Regions from separate parts of the Yersinia massiliensis genome, predicted to be linked through region 1. Evidence: riboswitches for the same ligand, from Rfam matches in the RefSeq annotation. Region 1 holds a riboswitch; the other holds the start of a gene.

Region 1 (4,411 bases):
AGTTTTGATGGCTACTATATTATGCTCAATCCAAATTACGGTCTTGTTGCCATCACGGGCGCGGGAATTCCTGAAACCACGGGTTGCGTTAATAACACCGCCCTAAGTGATGTTGGTGGAGTACAAGGGTATAAGATTGCTCAAGGAATTTTTTTGGTACCGCAGGCATCTTTCACTATGACTTATAAGTTAAATAGTGGCTCATCAGAAACCATGAGTGGAACTTTTGGCAATTCGGGCGTTCAGGGGATAATCTCAGGATCTGGAAATGCAGCGGCAACGCCGCCAAATTCTGCCTGGTGTTTATCACCTCGGGGAGTCCCGGCATCACCTTTTTTCGAGGAATATAGCGTCCGCAATGGAACAATAACGGGCCATTGGGTCATTATCACCGATGGGACCCAGCAAGATGGAATATACCCCATTCCTGAGATGTATTTTAGTAGCAGTGCATTATCGAGTGCTACGAAGGATAGTATTCTTACTGGCCATCAGGTTAAAGTTTCCACACGGCAATGCTCGATCAGTATTAATAAGTCGATCAACTTTGGCGAAGTAGAACATAATTCGACTTTTGGGGCTGAACTAGAACTAGTGAAGGATAATCTGGAGGTGGGATGCACCCAAAATAGCGCGAATCCTGCTGCTAATATTAATATAAAATTTCAGGCTAATTCAGGGCTTTATGGCAGTGAAGCAACCCGTTTATCTCTCAATGAGGGAGGAGGGTATATCACAGGTGAAATAACGGGAGTGACAGGCGCTGGAACATGTAATCTCACGCAAGGTCTGAAGTTTAATGGCGAACCATTAAAATTAGGTTCAATCAATGCGGGTGAATCTAGCGAAACTTTCTCAAATGAACTCATTTGGCGACTATGTTCCGGTGGCGACACATTACCTGTTGGTAACGTTACCGCCTCTGCAACTGCCGATATTATCTTTAACTGATCGTCGAATAACTCTAGTGAACATATATTATTATATTTAATCTACAGTATTAAAAATATTCTAATTTATAGATAAACAAACAAGTCACTGGAGTGATGGCGTGTTAGGAACAGAATTCCAGTTGGATTTTACACACTGATGAATGTTGATTTAATCAATTAAAACAAAAGATTAACTCTTAATTAAGTTTGGTTAAGACTATGTTTCTTTCTTTTGAAAACAATTGATATTAAATTCATATCAGGTTTTAGATATCGGAAAGTTGAGGCGCTAACAATGAGCGAAATTATTATGGATAGGAAGGTGAGACGATGTTTTTTATGTAAAGTTATTAATTCGGCCACCAGAGGTAAACTGATTTTAGGCATTGTACTTATTTTTATTGGTGCAATGGGAATGCTATTTGCCATTACTCAATAGTTTCTTCAAAAGCCCTGAGCTAAATCGCCAAGGGTTTAACTTATACCTCAGCGTTATTTAAGATGACTTAAAAGAGAGGTGCCCATGAGCGGTAATCGTTATTCCGAAGAGTCCTAAATTGAAGCGGGTGACTGTCGAGAGAGGCATGCTAAAAAAGCCGCGGCTTTTTGGCATCTGTTCTGCCCCGCTTAATTAATCACTTGGGATACAAACTGGGGCACATTGTGGGACTCGTACAGACTTTAGAGCTTGTTTGTTGGACTTCCCGCTGGCATTATCCTGAGCAGGGATTAACGGAACGTTAATCGCAACTATTTGATTTTATTTGACTCGGGGTGCCTGCCGCAAAAGTGGCTTGGCTGAGAAATACCCGTATAACCTGATCTGGATAATGCCAGCGTAGGGAAGTCACGGTACCAAAAGGTTCCGCCTTCTTGACCGCCGGTTAGGAGGAATATGAACGTCCAACCTGCCGCTTTTGTTTCACTTATCGCTATTAACCCGTCGTCGATCAGCTTGAGTATGGAGACATATTCATGACGCGCATTAATGCACTGACCATTGCTGGAACAGACCCCAGTGGCGGCGCGGGTATTCAAGCTGACCTAAAAACCTTCTCGGCATTGCAAGCGTATGGCACCAGTGTTATCACCGCGTTGGTGGCGCAAAATACCACTGGTGTGCAATCGGTCTATCCTATCGAACCGGCATTTGTCGCGGCTCAGTTGGATTCTGTACTGAACGATGTCCGCATTGATAGCGCCAAAATCGGCATGTTAGCCAATGCTGAAATCGTCGACATCGTTGCTGCGCAGTTACGCCGATATCCAATTGCGTTTGTCGTATTAGATACCGTCATGGTGGCGAAGAGTGGTGATCCGTTACTGGCCTCCGACGCGGTGGCCGCACTGCGCGAGCAATTGCTGCCACAGGTTGACTTGATTACGCCTAACTTGCCAGAAGCCGCGGCGTTACTGAACTGCCAGCCAGCAAGCGATGAACAACAGATGCGTGAACAAGGGCGGGCATTATTAGCGTTGGGCTGCCAAAGCGTATTAATGAAAGGGGGGCATCTATGTGGCGAAGATAGCCCAGATTGGCTATTTACCGCACAAGGTGAACAGCGTTTTGTCAGCCGTAGAATCAACACTCGGCACACTCACGGCACAGGTTGCACCTTATCAGCCGCGCTCGCCGCATTACGGCCACGGTATGGGAATTGGGCTGAAACTGTCGAAGCAGCCAAAAGTTATCTGCAAGGGGCATTGGAGCAGGCTGATTCTCTAGAGGTGGGGAGTGGGGTGGGGCCGGTTCACCATTTTCATGAGTGGTGGTGATCCCCTTCGTCCTTGAAGCCGCAGGGTTGTTAGCTGCACTCACGCGCCCGAATCACTGACTTGAGTCAGCTCATCGGGACTTATTCGCTGGCTGCCTACCTGCGGCTCCAATGACTTTGGGGATAATTTTGTTTTGAAGCCGCAGGGTTGTTAGCTGCACTCACGCGCCCGAATCACTGACTTGAGTCAGCTCATCGGGACTTATTCGCTGGCTGCCTACCTGCGGCTCCAATGACTTTGGGGATAATTTTGTTTTGAAGCCGTAGGGTTGTTAGCTGCACTCACGCGCCCGAATCACTGACTTGAGTCAGCTCATCGGGACTTATTCGCTGGCTGCCTATCCGGTGGCAGCCAATGGATCACGCTAATAAATAGCGCTGCATCATCGCAAACATCGCGATGGCGCGTTGTAGATGATGTGCATCAAAACGATTTAGCAGGTAACTGTCTGCACCTTTACGCGGGCGGATACACAGTAAGAATTTTGCATTCCCTGCTTCATCGTTTATCTGATCAAACTGATAACTGCCGATGTCTTTTTCATCTTCACGCCAAGAAATCTGTATTGCAGGGAACGGATTTGTGGCGGTGGGTTGCCTAACAGCCAAGAAATACTCACCAGCCCAAAAACCAGCATAATCCCCATCAGCCTGCAAAGATTTAGTGCGGAAAATTTTGGCTGAAGCTAGCTGGCTAATGGCATCTGAGGTTATTTCTTGCTGCGCTTGCCGCCAAAGCGGTGCACCGTTTTCTAGCTGCCAACAAGCAGCCCCGAGATAATCATTCAGATCACGCCAATCAGCATCTAATTGTTCGCGCAGTGCTTCATCGAGGATATTACGGTATTGCTGCATACCGCTGGGTTCATCGCCCAATGTTTCGTAGGTAATCAGCTCCATGGTGCGTGGCTTGCGGCGAAAACTCATCCACAGCACCACTTTAGGAATGCGAAACTCAATCGATTGAATACTCAACCGGTATCGGTCACTTTTATTCACCAGAAAACCGTTGGAGGTACCGCGCTTATTCTGATAATTTCGCACCACCACCACGTTGTTTAGCCCCATCCAACCAGAAATGTAGTGCTCATTGTCTGAGTTGGCGATATCCAGATCGAGGACCATCTGGATGATTTTATCGCTCTCAAGTTTGCTCAGTGGATGGGCATCCGCAGCAGAGTAATAGAGCTTCTTGGGTGCTTCGGGTAACTCATAGGTTAGCATGGTGCGGCCTTCTAATAATCATCTGGTTCATAGCTTAACTCAAGCTGTCATACAGATTATGGTATAACTGGAATTAGGATGAAAATTCGTGCTATGGATCAACTTTTCCCTCCATTGGTGGTCATAGACAGGCAAACACACTCTACACCTGCAAATCAGTAACACAGGGCGAGCATTCAATACCCTGACGAGTAGATAATCAGATCATAAGGATTTCGATAATGAAAGGTCGTAAAACCCGCCATTGTCTTGTTGCTGCGGCGATACTCAGTGTCCATTCCTGGGCCTTCGCGCAGCCAGTCAGTGCAACACCTGCTGTTTCCACTCCACCTGATGTCTCCGCGCCATCCGCCGTGACTTCACCTACGCCAGCCCCGGTTAAACCGCTGCCGACGACGGCAGATCTGTTGCAGCAGCCTGTTTATAAGAATAGCTGGCAGAAAATGACCAAGAGCCAGAAAAACCTCCCAGCATGGGCGC
Region 2 (4,411 bases), 1.7 Mb from region 1:
TTTTCAACATCAGCACGGCAGGTAATAGGGGATTGGAAGCGAGGGCCTTCGCCAGCTTCAAAATAGAGCCCTAGCCCCATGGCGTCAGGGATGGTCAGAATGTCTGAAAACAGAATCGCTGCATCCAGAGGATAACGACGCAATGGCTGCATTGTCACTTCACAGGCTAACTCGGCATTTTTGCACAGCGACATAAAATCCCCCGCCACAGCACGGGTAGCTTTATATTCTGGCAAATAGCGGCCTGCTTGGCGCATCATCCATACTGGCGTCACATCTACCGGCTGGCGCAGTAAAGCCCGCAGATAGCGATCGTTTTTCAATTCATTCATGGTGGTGCTCCCTTAGTCATCTAGCGGCCATCAATCATTTAGCAGCGATTTTTTATTGAGCGACAGTCTCTTATTTAGCGACAGCCTTTTATTGAGCGGCATTGTAGCATGCCGGATTCAGCTTTCCTGCTCGCGGCGGCACAAGGCGACCGTATCCTCAATCAACCTGCGAGCCACGGTGCCTGGCGGTGGCAGTAGCGGTAATTGATCGTAACGATACCAACCCGCATTCAGCAGTTCTTTCGGATCATGCCGCAATTCACCGCTGTCGTACTCCGCCATAAACGCCATCATGAGCGAGTGTGGGAACGGCCAAGGCTGTGAGGTCACATAGCGCAGATTCTTTATGTGGATATTGCTTTCTTCTAACACTTCGCGCGACACCGCTTGCTCGAGTGTCTCACCGACTTCCACAAAACCCGCTAACACGGTATTGATACCGCCACGATGCCGTACATGCTGTGCCAATAAGATTTCATCACCGCGACGGATGGCAACAATCACACAAGGGGCGATTTGCGGGTAATAACGTTCTCGGCAGTGATTACACAAGCAAGCCCATTCGGTGCGGCTGGCATGCATTTGATGGCCGCAATAACCGCAATAGCGGTGAGAGCGATAAAACTCTGCCAACTGCACACCTCGGCCAGCCAATTGGAACAATCCGCGATCGATATCCAGCAATTGGCGTACTGACCCCATCTCAGTGGGCATATTCTGGCGGATCAGCCAAACAGCCTCCCCTTGCCATTCACCAATCTGTCTAGCGGTTGCTCCCTGTAGCAACCAATTGGCTGCATTCCCTTTAGGCAGTTCACCTTTCGGTAACCATAATCTGTTTTCATGGCTGACAATCCACCAGCCACTTTCTTTACCTGTAAGTTGTAGTTCCATATCGTTGTTGCACAACCTCGACTTCACTGGCAATCTAGAAACTGGCTTGTTACTTTTTTGTAACTCATTATTACATCACGGAGTCGTTCATGCTAAATCGACTGGAAAGCCTGACTCAACGCGTTGGCGGCAGTAACGAATTAATAGATCAATGGCTTCATGCGCGTAAAGAACTCTTAGTTTCATATTGCACAGTGATCGGTATTAAGCCACAAAAAGAAAAGCATACCCCGCTAAATGAAAAAGCGCTGGAGAACTTTTGCCATAATTTGGTGGATTATCTTTCTTCGGGTCATTTTCACATCTACGACAGAATTATCAAGCAAGTAGAAGGCGAGTCTAGCCCGAGAATGGCGCTGACCACCAAAGTCTATCCCGCATTAAAAAACAACACTCAAACGATCATGTCTTTCCATGATCGCTACTCAAACATTGAGATCGATGATGATAGCTGCACCGAGTTTCAGCAGGCATTATCCGATATCGGTGAAGCCCTCGACGCTCGCTTCCAGCTAGAAGATCAACTGATTAAATGGGCTGCAGAGTCTTGGCAAGCGGCTCAACCGGAAAATAAAGAGAGCCGAGCGAATTAACCGAATAGATTTGGATCGACTATTGTAGTTTTAAAATAACCTCATATACTCAAAGCTCTTGTCGGAGTGCCTAGCGTAGGTTTTTAAAAGCAGACGCAGGCTGAGACCGTTAATTCGGGATCCGCGGAACCTGATCGGGTTAGTACCCGCGAAGGGAACAAGAGTAATTTATCGCTACAGACCCGGCATTCTCCCTTCACAGGTGGCTACCGGTTACTGGCCAACATCGTTACTCCCGCCAAGCTCCAGACAAGCAATTTTCCCTCTACACCACACTGGTAGGAATTTGCTATGTCTAAAAATACAATGTCATCCACCGTTAAAAACCCGTCACGTCCGCGTAAAGTACAGCGTGAAGAAGCTCAGCAATTTATTGATACTTTGCAAGGAGTGACCTTCCCCAACTCTCAACGAATCTATTTACAAGGCTCGCGACCTGATATTCAGGTTCCCATGCGCGAGATCCAGCTTAGCCCAACGTTGATCGGCGGCGGCAAAGATGATCCTCGCTACGAAGACAATGAAGCTATCCCGGTTTACGACACCTCTGGCCCCTATGGCGACCCGCTCGCTAAGCTCGATGTCCACGCCGGCCTGCCCAAATTGCGTGCTAGCTGGATAGCGGATCGTCAAGATACCGAAGCACTGAGCACGGTCAGTTCAGGCTTTACTCAACAGCGCTTGGCTGATGAAGGTCTAGATCATTTGCGCTTTGAGCACCTACCACGTCCGCAAAAAGCCATCGATGGCAAATGCGTTACCCAACTTCATTACGCTCGGGCGGGTATTGCCACACCAGAAATGGAGTTTATCGCTATTCGCGAAAATATGGGGCGTGAAAGGATTCGCGGGGAAGTCCTGCGCCACCAGCATCCTGGGCAAAATTTTGGGGCCAACTTGCCGGATAACATCACAGCAGAATTCGTGCGCCAAGAAGTTGCCGCAGGCCGCGCCATCATCCCCGCCAATATTAATCACCCAGAAGCCGAACCCATGATTATTGGTCGAAACTTCTTGGTCAAAGTGAACGCCAATATCGGTAACTCGGCCGTGACCTCCTCCATCGAAGAAGAGGTGGAGAAATTGGTTTGGTCAACGCGCTGGGGGGCCGATACCGTGATGGATTTGTCTACGGGCCGCTATATTCATGAAACCCGTGAATGGATTCTACGTAATAGCCCAGTCCCCATCGGCACCGTGCCTATCTATCAGGCATTAGAAAAAGTGAATGGTGTTGCCGAGAATTTAACGTGGGAAATGTTCCGCGATACTTTGCTAGAGCAGGCGGAACAAGGGGTGGACTATTTTACCATCCACGCCGGTGTGTTACTGCGTTATGTGCCGATGACCGCAAAACGTTTGACCGGCATCGTTTCTCGCGGTGGTTCCATTATGGCGAAATGGTGCCTTTCCCATCATCAGGAAAACTTCCTGTATCAGCATTTCCGTGAAATCTGCCAAATTTGCGCAGCCTACGACGTTTCATTATCACTGGGTGATGGCTTACGTCCAGGTTCTATTCAAGATGCCAATGACGAAGCCCAGTTCGCCGAATTGCATACCTTGGGTGAATTGACCAAGATCGCGTGGGAATACGATGTTCAGGTGATGATCGAAGGGCCGGGTCATGTTCCCATGCAAATGATCCGTCGCAATATGACTGAAGAGCTTGAGCACTGTCACGAAGCGCCTTTTTATACCTTAGGCCCGCTCACGACGGATATCGCACCGGGTTACGATCACTTCACCTCAGGTATTGGTGCGGCCATGATCGGTTGGTTTGGTTGTGCCATGTTGTGTTATGTCACACCGAAAGAGCATCTTGGTCTGCCGAATAAAGACGATGTAAAACAGGGACTCATCACTTACAAAATAGCCGCTCATGCCGCCGATCTGGCCAAAGGGCATCCTGGCGCGCAGATCCGCGATAACGCCATGTCCAAAGCCCGTTTTGAATTCCGCTGGGAAGATCAATTTAATCTGGCTCTCGATCCTGAAACTGCACGCGCTTATCACGATGAAACCTTGCCGCAAGAGTCCGGTAAAGTGGCCCATTTCTGCTCAATGTGCGGCCCAAAATTCTGCTCAATGAAAATCTCGCAAGAAGTACGCGACTATGCTGCTACGCAAGAACAAGCGGCTAGGCAAGAACAGGCCGCTAATCAAGAACGGGCTACACAGGAAACCCAAGCTCAACCTATCCAGATTCAGCAATCTGGCATGGAAAAGATGTCAGCTGAGTTCCGCTCTCGTGGCAGCGAGTTGTATCACAGCGCGAGTATCCGGCAGACAGAGGTTAACGATGAACAAGCTTGATGCTCCTTTTGCCGCAACTGAGCACCGTCTAGGGTTGTATCCAGTGGTGGATTCCTTGGTCTGGATCACTCGATTACTCGCCAGTGGCGTGACGACTATCCAACTGCGCATCAAAGATTTAGATGATAAGCAGGTGGAGCAGGATATTGCCGCTGCCATTGAGTTGGGTAAACGCTATAACGCACGATTATTTATCAATGATTACTGGCGGCTCGCCATTAAGCACGGCGCATATGGGGTTCACCTCGGGCAAGAGGATCTTGAGATTGCCGATTT

What was found. Region 1 has a riboswitch for thiamine pyrophosphate ahead of thiD (bifunctional hydroxymethylpyrimidine kinase/phosphomethylpyrimidine kinase). Riboswitches for the same ligand answer to the same signal wherever they lie in the genome.
Region 2: another riboswitch for thiamine pyrophosphate. It lies ahead of thiC (phosphomethylpyrimidine synthase ThiC); the one in region 1 lies ahead of thiD (bifunctional hydroxymethylpyrimidine kinase/phosphomethylpyrimidine kinase).

Annotation. Positions count from the first base shown of each region.
Region 1 is NZ_CP028487.1:1,275,716-1,280,126, forward strand. Features, by position in the region: gene DA391_RS05870 (adhesin) at 1-951, shown strand, start outside; TPP riboswitch at 1,693-1,794, shown strand; gene thiD (bifunctional hydroxymethylpyrimidine kinase/phosphomethylpyrimidine kinase) at 1,908-2,708, shown strand; gene DA391_RS05880 (hypothetical protein) at 3,068-3,931, opposite strand; gene DA391_RS05885 (inhibitor of vertebrate lysozyme family protein) at 4,153-4,411, shown strand, end outside.
Region 2 is NZ_CP028487.1:4,581,512-4,585,922, forward strand. Features, by position in the region: gene hemE (uroporphyrinogen decarboxylase) at 1-332, opposite strand, end outside; gene nudC (NAD(+) diphosphatase) at 450-1,226, opposite strand; gene DA391_RS21340 (Rsd/AlgQ family anti-sigma factor) at 1,316-1,819, shown strand; TPP riboswitch at 1,872-1,993, shown strand; gene thiC (phosphomethylpyrimidine synthase ThiC) at 2,111-4,135, shown strand; gene thiE (thiamine phosphate synthase) at 4,122-4,411, shown strand, end outside.